Candidatus Thiodictyon syntrophicum: one gene and its partner. The protein of the gene in region 1 interacts with the protein of each later gene in a pairwise test. Links are inferred from orthologs where the notes say so. Each region holds a gene or a part of one and is shown on either strand. Other genes may lie near its edges. The genes, in order: ligA and leuS.

Region 1 (6,151 bases):
GGAAAACGTTTCGGACGGGGCGAATGCCCCGTCCGGCCCGAACAACGACAATGACTTCGGTCGGGATCCCACCCCGGAGGCCGCGATGCCCGTCCCGTCCCCCACCCTGATCCTGCGCCGCCTAAGCGGTCTGCAGGACTATCAGGCCACCTGGGAGGCGATGCGCGCCTTCACCGCGGCGCGCGACGCGGCGACTCCGGACGAGATCTGGCTCCTGGAGCACCCGCCGGTCTTCACCTTGGGTCAGGCCGGGCGCCCCGAGCACCTGCTCGATCCCGGCACGATCCCGGTCATCCGCACCGACCGCGGCGGCCAGGTGACCTACCACGGACCCGGCCAACTCATCGCCTATGTGCTCTTTGATCTGCATCGCGGCGGGATCGGGGTCAAGCGCCTGGTCCAACTCCTGGAGCAGGCGGTGATCGACCTGCTGGCCACCCGCGGGATCGTCGCCGTTGCGCGTGCCGATGCCCCGGGGGTCTATGTGGACGGGGCCAAGATCGCGTCCCTCGGGTTGCGCGTGCGTCAGGGGTGCAGCTACCACGGGCTGGCATTGAACGTCGACCTCGACCTGGAGCCCTTCGGGCGTATCAATCCCTGCGGCTATCCGGGGCTGGCGGTCACGCGGGTCGCCGACCTGCGCCCGCCCGCGGACCTGGGCGCGCTCGCGGCCGAGTTGGGGTGCGGACTTCGCAGCGCCCTGGCGGCCTTGGGCGCGCCGCGGGCCTGAATCCCCGGGCGGCTTTTTCCCAGAAAGAGCAATCCGGGGATGCCGGATTCAGGTTTACCGGTTCGGCTATTGACCCGCGCCTTTCCACCCGGCGGTACTCGCGCCTTGGACTGCGGGCCTGCGACCGTCGGGACCCGTTCCAGGCTATGTCCATGACCGCCACCGCCCCGGGAGACGCCCATGCCACAGACCGCCCTTGCCGAACCGCGCCGCACGCGGCCTGAACCGGCCGCGGCGTCCCGGAGTATGACATCCTGTGCCGCGCGCTCAGGCGCTTCGGGATCTCCCCGATGCGATCTGCTATGGTTGTACCGCACAGGGCGGACCCGCGAGGGCTGCGGCCGGCGCCGCTGGTCCGCCGGGAGCGGGGTGCGGGGGGCCGCCCCGGTGCGTGCCTGTGCCCATAAACAGGGCGCCCGGGTTATACTCCGGGCTGCCCGATCTTCTCTTTAACCATCGCGTTGAGCATGAATGGACGCCACTACCGTCAGACTGATCCTGATCGTCCTGGGAGCCATCCTGATCCTCGCCCTATACCTCTGGGAACGCAGTCGCGGTCCCGATGAGGAGGGGTCGGACGATGGCGACGACGAGGACGATACGCATGAGGCCGCGGGTCCCGGCGGGCGCGAGCCCCAGGGCCGGCACGCCCGCGACCACGTGGACGACCCCGACCCGGAGGACGAGGGCGACCGGCCCCAGGCCCCGGCGGCGCGCGCCGACGCGGCCCCGGACGAGGGCGTCCCGGCCCCGCTGTTGCTCCAACTGAGCGTTGCCAAGCGCTATGGTGAGTTTCCGGGGCTGGACCTCCTGGAGGTGGCCGAGTCCTGCGGACTGCGCCCCGGCGACATGGACATCTTCCACTGCCTGGACGAATTCGACGACGGCACCCGGGTCTATTTCAGCATGGCCAACATGGTGAAGCCCGGCACCTTCCCCTTCGACGACATGGAGGGCTTCAACACCCCGGGGATGATGCTGTTCGCGCAACTCGACGGCCGACCGGAGGACCTGACCATCCTGGAGGAGATGATCGCCACCGCGCGCAAGCTCGCCACGACCTTGGGCGGCGATGTGCTCGACGAGACCCGCCGACCGCTCACGGTCCGCAAGGAGGAGGAACTGCGCAAGTCGGTCCTGGCCAATGAGGCGCGCTTTGCGAGGGCCGCACGGCGGTGACCGCGGGCGGTCCCGACACCGGGTCGCCGGCTGGCGCCGAGGCCGCGGCCCGGGCCCGTGCCGCGGCATTGCGCGGGCAGTTACGCTACCACAACCACCGGTATTACGTTCTCGATGATCCGGATATTCCGGACGGGGACTACGACCGCCTGTTCCGGGAACTCGTGGACCTGGAGTCGCGCCACCCGGACCTGGTGACCCCGGACTCACCCACCCAGCGGGTGGGGGCGGCGCCGCGGCCGGAGTTCACCCAGGTCCGGCACCGCCTGCCGATGATCTCGCTCGACAATGCGATGGACGACGCCGACCTGGCGGAGTTCCATCGCCGGGTGCGCAGCGGGCTCGCGGCGACCGGGGAGGCGGCCTTCACCGCCGAACCCAAGCTCGACGGCCTGGCGGTGAGCATCCGCTTCGAGCAGGGCGCCCTGGTCCAGGCCGCCACCCGCGGCGATGGGACCACCGGCGAGGACATCACCGCGAATGTGCGCACCATCCAGGGGGTGCCGCTGCGTCTGCTGGGCGATGACTATCCGGCGGTGCTGGAGGTCCGCGGTGAGGTCTATCTGCCCCATGCGGGCTTCGCGCGGATGAACGCGGAGGCCCTGGCGCGCGGCGATAAGATTTTCGCCAACCCGCGCAACGCCGCCGCCGGCAGTCTGCGCCAGCTCGACCCCCGCATGACCGCCGCCCGCCCGCTGCGTTTCTGCTGCTATGGCTGGGGCGAGACCAGCGCGGACCCCGGCGCGAGCCAGTTCGCCATGCTCCAGCGCCTCGCCGGCTGGGGGGTGCCGATCTCCCGGGAACTGCGGCAGGTGACCGGGCTTACGGGCTGCCGGGACTATTTCGACGACCTGGGTCGCCGCCGGGAGTCCCTGGGCTACGATATCGACGGGGTGGTCTTCAAGCTGGATCGTATCCCGGATCAGGCCGCCCTGGGGGCGACCATTCACCACCCGCGCTGGGCCATCGCCCGCAAGTTCCCGGCGCAGGAGGCGTTGACGGTGGTGGAGGCGGTGGAGTTTCAGGTGGGCCGCACCGGGGCCCTGACCCCGGTCGCGCGCCTGACGCCCGTCGCCGTGGGCGGCGTGACGGTGGCCAACGCCACCCTGCACAATATGGACGAGGTGGAGCGCAAGGACGTGCGGATCGGCGATAGTGTCTCGGTGCGCCGGGCCGGGGATGTGATCCCGGAGATCGTGCGGGTCCTGCCCGAGCGGCGGCCCCCGGACGCCCAGTCAGTGGTGTTGCCGGCCCGGTGTCCGGTGTGCGGCGCCGATGTGATCCGCCCGGCGGGCGAGGCGGTGGCGCGCTGCAGCGGCGGGCTCTATTGCCCGGCGCAGCGCAAGGAGGCGATTCGCCACTTCGCCTCCCGCAAGGCGATGGATATCGAGGGCCTGGGCGAGAAGCTGATCGATCAACTGGTCGAGCGGGGCCTGGTCCAGGAACCGGCCGACCTCTATCGGCTCACCCAGGGGCAGTTGGCCGCCCTGGAGCGGATGGGCGACAAGTCCGCGGAGAATCTCATCGCGGCCCTGGCGCGCAGCCGTGAGACCAGCTTTGCCCGCTTCATCTTCGCGCTCGGCATTCGCGAGGTGGGTGAGGCAACGGCGGCGGCCCTGGCCGCGCACTTCGACTCACTGGCGGCGCTGATGGCGGCGCGCGAGGCGGACTTCCTGCCCACGCGCGGGGTGCGCGGGGTCGGACCCGCGGCGGCGCAGGCGCTCCAGGCGTGGCTGCTCGCGAGCCCGGACGCGCAGGCGACTCCCGACCTGGGTGAATGGCTGGCGGCTCAACAGATCCCCGGACTCAATCGCGCCGCCGCCGCAGCCCTGGGCGCGGCCTGCGGGACCCTGGAGCGGCTGCGCGGGGCCCTGCCCGCGGACCTGGTTGGGGCCGGCGCCGGCCTGGTGGAGGGGGTGGGACCGGTGGTCGCCGCGCATCTGGTCGGATTCTTCGCCCAGGCCTATAACCGCGAGGCGATCGAGCGTTTGATTGCGGCCGGCATCCGCTGGCCCGCCGCGGCGGTCACTCCCGGGTCCCCGGCGGGGTCCCAGGCCCGGCCGCTGGCCGGCAAGACCTTTGTCATCACCGGCACCCTGAGCCGCCCGCGCGACGCGTTCAAGGCTGAACTGGAGTCGCTGGGGGCCAAGGTCACGGGCAGCGTCTCCACGGCCACGGATTTTCTGTTGGCGGGAGCGGCGGCCGGGTCCAAACTTAACAAGGCGCAAGAACTCGGCGTGCCGATCATGACCGAGGAGCAACTGGCTCGATTGATCGCCGACACCTAGCCCACCACCTGAGGAACGCACATGACCGCACCGCCCAACGACCTGACCGAAGAGCAGCAGATCCTGATCGCGATGCGTAAGACCCTGTCGGCGATCATCCGGGATCTGACCCCGGCGCCCGGGATGCGCCACCCGCTGCGTGACGCCACCATTGAGGACGTGCGCCACTGTCTGCTGCTGATCGCGGCCCGGGAGCGGGGCCTGGCGCAACTCCAGGGCCGCGGCGGGGAACGCCCCCACTTCACGGACGAACCGCAGGCGGTCGAACTGGTGCCGATGGCTGGCCTGAAGCGCAAGGCGAACTGATGATGCCGACCCGCTCATACGTCCACTCTGTCGGCCGGGCCTTGGTGCCCCTGTTGCTCGCCGTCGGCCTGGCGGCGCCCCTGGGCGGTCGGGCCCTGGCCGCCCCGCCATCCGCCGCCGCCTGGTCCTATCAGGGCGCGACCGGGCCGGCCCGGTGGGCGGACCTGTCGCCCGGCTTCGCTGCCTGCCGCACGGGCCAGCGGCAGTCACCGATCGACATCCGTACGGTCCAGCCGATCCCCTACGAGCCGCTCCAGCCGCGGTATCGCTCCCAACCCCTGGACGCGGTCAACGACGGTCGCGGGGTCAATGTCCTGATCCAGCCGGGGAGCGAACTGCGCGTCGGCGGCCTGAGCTACAACCTGACGGCACTGCATTTTCATGTCCCCGGGGAGACCCTGATCAACGGGGTGGCGGCGGCGGCGGAGATCCATCTGGTGCACCTCGATCGGGATGGCCGGCACGCGGTCGTGGTGGTCCCGATCCAACCCGGGCCGCACCCCAACAGCGCCCTGGTGCGCATCGCCGAGCGCCTGCCGCTGCGGGCCGGAGAGCGGGTCAACTACCGGCAGTTGGGCATCAATGCGTTGCTGTTGCTCCCGCCGGACAGGGGCTATTACCGCTACACCGGGTCGTTCGCCAACCCGCCCTGCAGCGAGCCGGTCACCTGGTTCATCCTGGCCGCGCCGGTGGAGTTGGCGCCGGAGCTGATCGGGCGCATCGCGCGCGCGACCGGGGGCAATGCCCGCCCGGCGCAGCCGCTCAACGGCCGTCCGGTCTTTGTCTCGCTGCCGCACTGAGGGCACGCGCAGTCTGTTCTTCTCCGGGGCCGGAAACTATACTCACAGGCTTTACCAGTTCTGACCCCCCAGCGGAGTACCCCATGAAGAAGGTCGAAGCGATTATCAAGCCATTTAAGCTCGACGACGTCCGGGAGGCCCTGTCCGCCACCGGCATCACCGGCATGACCGCCATCGAGGTCAAGGGCTTCGGCCGGCAGAAGGGCCACACGGAGCTCTACCGCGGGGCCGAATATGTCGTGGATTTCCTGCCCAAGGTGAAGGTTGAACTGGTGGTGGCGGACGAGAATCTGGACGCCTGCATCAACGCCATCACGGCCGCCGCGCGCACCGGCAAAATCGGCGACGGCAAGATCTTCGTCTCCGAGGTGACGCGGGTGGTGCGCATCCGCACCGGCGAGGAGAACGAGGCCGCGGTCTGAGGCGGCGCCGGGCGACAGGTTGCCCCCGGGTACGTTGTCGTTGTCGTTGTCGTAATCGAATAATCCGACAACGACAACGACAACGACAACGACAACGACAACGAAGCCCGGTCCCCGCGCGCCGCCTAGTTCTTGTCGAGTTCGATATAGTCCCAGAGCTTGCGGGTCACACCGATCTCGGCCGGGGCCGGGTCGTTGGAGATAAAGCGCCCGGCCTTGCGATTGACGTCCAGCACCCGCTGGGCGTCGGCGGCCAGTTTTTCCTCTCCCAGCGCCTGGTAGGCAGCGACTAAGACCTCGAGCGCGCCCTTCACCGCACTGGTGCGCTGGAAGTGTTCGATGACATAGTTGGCGCGGTTGGCCGCCGCCACGTAGGCCTGGCGTTTCATGTAGTAGCGGGCGACGTTGACCTCGTTCTGCGCCAGG
Region 2 (6,270 bases), 1.1 Mb from region 1 along the record:
GCGTCGTCTCACCGTAGATCAGGCGGTCGGCGCCGGCCAGCACCCAGGGGTCCTCATAGGCGGCGCGCCCGATCATGACGCCGTCCAACCGGCCGAGCAGGCCCGCGGCGACGTCCAGGGTCCGCACGCCGCCGTTGATGGCGATGGTCAGCCCCGGGAAGTCCGCCTTCAGACGGGCGACGAGGTCGTAGCGCAGGGGCGGCACCTCACGGTTCTCACGCGGGCTCAAGCCCTGGAGCCAGGCCTTGCGGGCGTGCACGATGAGCGCGTCGCAACCGGCCCCCGCCAGCGCGGCGACGAAGGCCGCCAGTTCTTCATAGCTGTCGCGCTCGTCGATCCCGATGCGTGACTTGACCGTCACCGGGATGGCGACCGCCGCCTTCATGGCCGCTACGCAGTCCGCCACCAGGGCCGGCTCGGCCATCAGGCAGGCCCCGAAGCGCCCGTGCCGGACCCGGTCGGAGGGACAGCCGCAGTTGAGGTTGATCTCGTCATAGCCCCACTCCTGCCCCAGGCCGGCGCACCGGGCCAGTTCGCCCGGGTCCGAGCCGCCGAGTTGCAGTGCCAGCGGGTGCTCGGCCGGGTCGAAGCGCAGGTGCCGGTCCAGGTCGCCGTGGATCAGGGCCCCGGTGGTGACCATCTCCGTGTAGAGCAGGGTGCGCCTGGTGATCAGCCGCAGGAAATACCGGCAGTGCCGGTCAGTCCAGTCCAGCATGGGGGCGACGCTGAGGCGGCGATCGAGGGGAGTGGCGGGCATAGGTCGGGCCTGGGTCTCGGTCAGCGGCAGCGTGACCCGCACGCGTTGGATGGCTGCGCCGAGGTCCCCCGCGCTCGCGCGGCTGCATGGGTGGCTTCGGGGCTGGGGCTTGGGTTGCTGCAAAAGGTAGCAGATCCGGCCGGTTCTGACACGGGCGCGGGTCGCCCTGGCCGTCCCGGCGCGGTATGCTGTCGCCGCTCTTCCGATTCCATCCGATCCCCTGTGCGTCCACCCGAATCCAACCCATGCAACACGACTATGACCCGCGCGGCATCGAGACCGCGGCCCAGGCTTTTTGGGACGAACACCAGAGCTTCAAGGCGGTGGAGGACCCCGCCCGGGAGAAGTTCTACTGCCTCGCCATGTTCCCCTACCCCTCCGGGCGGCTGCACATGGGGCATGTGCGCAACTACACCATCGGCGACGTGATCGCCCGCTACCAGCGGATGCAGGGCAAGAACGTCCTCCAGCCGATGGGCTGGGACGCCTTCGGCCTGCCGGCGGAGAACGCGGCGATCAAGAACGGGATCCCGCCGTCGCAGTGGACGCGCTCCAATGTCGCCTACATGAAGGGCCAGTTGCGCAGCTTAGGCTTCGGCTACGACTGGGACCGGGAACTGGCCACCTGCGACCCGGACTACTACCGCTGGGAGCAGTGGCTGTTCACCCGGCTGATGGCGAAGGGGCTGGCCTACCGCGCCACCGCCGTGGTCAACTGGGACCCCATCGATCAGACGGTGCTCGCCAACGAGCAGGTGATCGACGGCCGCGGTTGGCGCTCCGGCGCCCCGGTCCAAAAGCGCGAGATCGAGCAGTGGTCGGTGCGTATCACCGACTATGCCCAGGAGTTGCTGGACGCCTTGGACGGCCTGACCGGCTGGCCGGAGCAGGTGCGCACCATGCAGCGCAACTGGATCGGGCGCTCCGAGGGCGTCTACATGGAGTTCGGGCTCGCCGGTTCCGCTGAGGTCCTGGGGATCTATACCACCCGCCCGGACACCGTCATGGGCGTGACCTATATGGCGGTCGCCGCCGAGCACCCCTTGGCGCGACGGGCCGCCGAGACCGACCCGGGGCTCGCCGCCTTCATTGAGGAGTGTCGCCGGGGCGGGGTCTCGGAGGCCGAGATCGAGACCATGGAGAAGCGCGGTTATCCCCTGGGACTCAACGCGATCCATCCCGTGACCAATGAGACGGTGCCGATCTTCGCCGCCAACTTCGTCCTCATGGGCTACGGCACGGGCGCCGTCATGGCGGTGCCGGCCCACGACCAGCGGGACTGGGAGTTCGCCGAAAAGTACGGCGTCCCCAAGCGCCAGGTGATCCACTCGCCTGACGGCAGCCCCTGCGGGATCGAGGCCTGCGCCTACGTGGAGAAGGGCGTACTGCGGGACTCGGGTCCCTTCGATGGCCTGACCTCGGCGCAGGCCTGCGACGCCATCGCGACCTGGCTTCAAGAGCGGGGAAAGGGCGAGAAACGTGTCAACTTCCGGCTGCGCGATTGGGGCGTCTCCCGCCAACGCTACTGGGGCTGCCCCATCCCGGTGGTCCGCACCCCCGACGGCGGCGTCCGCCCAGAGACCAATCTCCCGGTCCTTCTGCCGGAGGACGTCGTCGTCGATGGCTCTGGTTCCCCCTTGAAAAGAATGCCTTCATTCTCTGAACTCCCCAACGGGGAATTCAGAGAAACCGATACCTTCGATACCTTCTTCGAGTCGTCCTGGTACTACGCCCGCTTCTGCTCCAGCGACTGCACCACCGCCATGCTCGATGAGCGCGCGCGCTATTGGCTGCCGGTGGACCAGTATGTCGGCGGTATCGAACACGCGGTGCTGCACCTGCTCTACGCCCGCTTCTTCCACAAGCTGATGCGCGACGAGGGCCTGGTCGACTGCGACGAGCCCTTTACGCGGCTCCTCACCCAGGGCATGGTGGTGGCCGAGACCTGGTACCGGGGCGGCGCGGACGGGCGCAAGGAGTGGTTCAACCCCGCCGACGTGGAGGTCACCCGCGACGACAAGGGCAAGATGCTCCATGCGGTGCTCAAGGCCGACGGGCAGCCGGTCCTCTTCGGCGGCATCGAGAAGATGTCCAAGTCGAAGAACAACGGGGTGGACCCGGAGTCACTGATCGCGCGTTACGGGGCCGATACGGTGCGTCTCTACACCATGTTCACCTCGCCGCCGGACCAGTCACTGGAGTGGAACGACGACGGGGTGGAGGGGGCCTACCGGTTCCTGAAGCGCCTCTGGACCCTCGCGAGCGCCAAGGCGCAACCGATCGGCGCGGCCCCCGCGGTCGCGGACCTGGCCGCGGACCTGGACGGCGCGACCGCCGCCGCCCGCCGGGAGGTCCAGGCCGCGCTCAAGAAGTCACTCTTCGACTACGAGCGCCAGCAGTACAACACCGTGGTTTCCGGTTGCATGACGATGGTCAACGCGCTCTACCGACTGGATGACTCCCCCGGTGCCCAGGCGGTGCTGCGCGAAGGGGTCAGCATCTGCCTGCGCCTGCTCGCGCCCATCGCCCCCCACGTCACCCACCACCTGTGGCAGGAACTCGGTTTCGGCGCGGATATCCTGGACGCCCCCTGGCCCGCGGTGGACGAGGCGGCGCTGCGCCAGGACAGCATCGAGTATGTCCTGCAGGTCAACGGCAAGCTGCGCGGCAAGGTGACGGTCGCGGCCGACGCGGACCGCGCCGCCGTCGAGGCCGCTGCGCTCGCCGCGGACTGCGTGCGCCGCTATACCCAGGTCGGGGTGCCGGGTACCGATGACGCGCGCTGCGTTACCCCGCAAATCAGCGAGGTCCGGGTCCGCAAGGTGATCGTGGTCCCCGGCAAACTGGTGAATGTTGTTGTCAATTAGGGCACTGAAGAGCCGACGGGCGGTACTGCGCAGCCTGCTCCAGGCGCTGCCCGTGGCGGCGCTCGCTGGCTGCGGCTTTCACCTGCGCGGCGCCCTGGAGATCCCGGCCGACCTGGCGCCCATCTACCTCCAACCCGAGACCGGCTCGCCGGTCATGCTGGCCGTCCGGGAGCAGCTCGCCGGCGGGACCGTCCCCCTCGCCTCCAGCCCGGACAAGGCGAAGCTGATCCTGCGCATCACGGCGGAGGGACGCTCCTCGCGCGTCGTCGCGACCAATGACGCCGGCAAGGTATTGGCCTATGAGCTGCATTACCTGGTCACCTACGAGGCCGTGACGGCCGACGGCAAGGTGCGGATACCGAAACAAAAACTGGACCTGGTGCGGACCTTCGACAACCCGGACGTGGAGGTCCTGGGCAAGCAGCTCGAAGAGGCGCAGATCTACCAGGAGTTCGCCGTCGATGCCGCCGATCGCATCCTGATGCGGTTGCGGACCACCCTGCTGCGCTGAGGTTTGGCGACGGCGACCCCGGTCATCCTGGAACCAGCAACATGCGTCTGCGCTTCACCCAACTCCCGGACCAACTCGCCGCGGGCCTGTCCCCGGTCTATCTGATCTGCGGCGACGAGCCCTACCAACTCGGTGAGGCCGCCCGCCTGATCCGCGCGCGGGCGCGCACGGCCGGCTTCGACGAGCGTGAGGTCCTGGACCAGGACGGCGCCTTCGACTGGGGCGCCCTGGGGGCCAGTGCCGACGCCATGTCGCTGTTCTGCGCGCGTAAGCTCATCGATCTGCGCATCGGCACCGCCAAGCTCGGCCGCGACGGCGGCGCCGCGGTGCGCGCCTACTGCGCGCGGCCCTGCCCCGACAACCTGCTGTTGATGACGGCCCCCGGGCTGGACCGCAAGGAGTTGGAGACCCAGTGGGCGCGGGCGGTGGAGGCGGTCGGCACCATCGTGCAGGTGTGGCCGCTCAAGGAGCGGGAGCTGCTCCAGTGGCTGGGTCTGCGCCTTAGGGCGGCCGGATTCGCACCGGGGCGCGGGGTGGCGGAGCTGCTGGCGGAGCGGGTCGAGGGCAATCAACTGGCCGCGGTCCAGGAGATCGAAAAGCTCAAATTGCTGCGTGACCCGGGCGCCCTGGCCGTGGAGGACCTGCTGGGGACCCTGGCGGACAGCGCCCGCTTCGACCTCTACGCCCTGACCGACGCGGCGGTGGCCGGGGATCGGGCACGCGTGCAGCGGGTGCTGGCGGTCCTGCGGGCGGAGGGGGTCGCGGCGACCCTGGTACTGTGGGTCCTGGCGCGGGATCTGCGGATGCTGGCCCAGGCCGCCTGGGCCAAGGCGCAGCAGGGCTCGGCCTCCCAGGTCTTGGCGCAGCACCGCATCCCGCGCCAGCGCCTGGAGTCCGTCGAGGGCGCCCTGCGCCGCCTGTCACCGACGCTGCTGCGTGCATTGGTACGTCAATGCGCCCTGGCCGATCGGTCGATCAAGGGCTTAGGCCCTGGCGATGCCTGGCAGCGCCTGGGCTTCATCGCCGACACCCTGGCCGCGGGCGGGCTGCGGCTCCCGGCGCCGCCGAGCTGAGTGATCGCAGGTGGGGCTTGGGCCGCAAAGCAACGCAAGCCCAACCGTCCATCAAACCAGACCGTTACGTTCCAAGACCCCGTAAACCTTCCGGCTGGTCCGCGCGAGCCGCGACACCTCGCCCAGATTGGGGCTCTCACCAGCGGCCAGTCGTCGCTCCCAGTCGTCCAGTTCCCCCTCCAGAAAGTCCAGGAGCTTGCGCGAGCACCCGTCGCAGGCACCAGTGCAGGCCCGCGAGCGCGGATCCTCGAAGGGGATCGCTGCCCGGATCTGCGCGATCAGGCGGCGCATGGCGGTGCAGGTGTCAGGCTTCATCCAAATCCGGCAGTTGCTCGCGCCAAGACACCAAGAAATACAATAAGGATGCGACAATCTGGCCCGCGTCTCAGGCCCGCGACATGAACTCGCCGGACACCGTATTGACCTTGATGACCTCACCCGCCGCCAGGTACTCGGGTACCTGCACCACCAGCCCCGTGCTCAGGGTCGCCGGCTTGTTGCGGGCGGAGGCCGAGGCGCCCTTGATGGCGGGGGCACAGTCCATGACCTCAAGGATCACCGTGGCGGGCAACTCGATGCCGACCGCCACCCCGTCGACCACCAGGGCGAAGATCCCCTCCAGGCCCTCGGTCAGGTAGGGCAGTTCGGACTCCAGGGCCTCCAGGTCGAAGCCGTGCTGCTCGAAGGTGTCGCGGTCCATGAAGGTACAACCGTCGCTCTCACGGTACAGGAACTGCACGGCGCGCCGCTCGAAGTCGACCGTCTGCACCTGCTCGTCGCCCTTGAAACTGCCCTGAAACTTCTGGCGGTTGACGACGTTGCGCCCCCGCACCTTGTAGAGCGTGTTGCCGCTGCGCGACGACGCGGTCTGGACCTGGAGTTCCGTGATATAGACGACCGCGCCGTCGACCTCGATGACGCTTCCCTTCTTGATCTCACTGGCTTTCATGTGCTCACTTGCCAACCGGTTAAAGGATTCTGAGGGCGCATCATACAGGCGCGGGGGCGCCCCGGGGCCATGTCCCCGTTGGTGGGTGCGATCAGAGCTGATGGCTAGTGCGC

Evidence for each region.
Region 2: the proteins of ligA (region 1) and leuS interact in binary tests that used the Escherichia coli proteins (3 or more experiments, as listed by UniProt). The link is inferred for Candidatus Thiodictyon syntrophicum from one-to-one orthologs.

What each region holds. Positions count from the first base shown.
Region 1 is NZ_CP020370.1:5,520,088-5,526,238, reverse strand. What follows is about bases 1,506-4,551. They hold ligA (NAD-dependent DNA ligase LigA), read left to right. Parts: upstream 1,506-1,905; coding sequence 1,906-4,197; downstream 4,198-4,551. Other genes in these bases: THSYN_RS23410 (carbonic anhydrase), read left to right, coding at 4,503-4,551; THSYN_RS23415 (segregation and condensation protein A), read left to right, coding at 4,219-4,503; THSYN_RS23425 (cell division protein ZipA C-terminal FtsZ-binding domain-containing protein), read left to right, coding at 1,506-1,909. Also shown: lipoyl(octanoyl) transferase LipB, read left to right, coding at 86-730; more of THSYN_RS23425, read left to right, coding at 1,202-1,505; more of THSYN_RS23410, read left to right, coding at 4,552-5,303; THSYN_RS23405 (P-II family nitrogen regulator), read left to right, coding at 5,387-5,725; THSYN_RS23400 (outer membrane protein assembly factor BamD), read right to left, coding at 5,851-6,151. UniProt on the Escherichia coli protein: DNA ligase that catalyzes the formation of phosphodiester linkages between 5'-phosphoryl and 3'-hydroxyl groups in double-stranded DNA using NAD as a coenzyme and as the energy source for the reaction.
Region 2 is NZ_CP020370.1:6,598,463-6,604,732, reverse strand. Bases 660-3,824 are described here. They hold leuS (leucine--tRNA ligase), read left to right. Parts: upstream 660-1,002; coding sequence 1,003-3,624; downstream 3,625-3,824. Other genes in these bases: THSYN_RS28250 (LPS-assembly lipoprotein LptE), read left to right, coding at 3,608-3,824; dusA (tRNA dihydrouridine(20/20a) synthase DusA), read right to left, coding at 660-757. Outside these bases: more of dusA, read right to left, coding at 1-659; more of THSYN_RS28250, read left to right, coding at 3,825-4,135; holA (DNA polymerase III subunit delta), read left to right, coding at 4,177-5,208; THSYN_RS28240 (hypothetical protein), read right to left, coding at 5,260-5,523; elongation factor P-like protein EfpL, read right to left, coding at 5,594-6,157; THSYN_RS28230 (efflux RND transporter permease subunit), read right to left, coding at 6,262-6,270.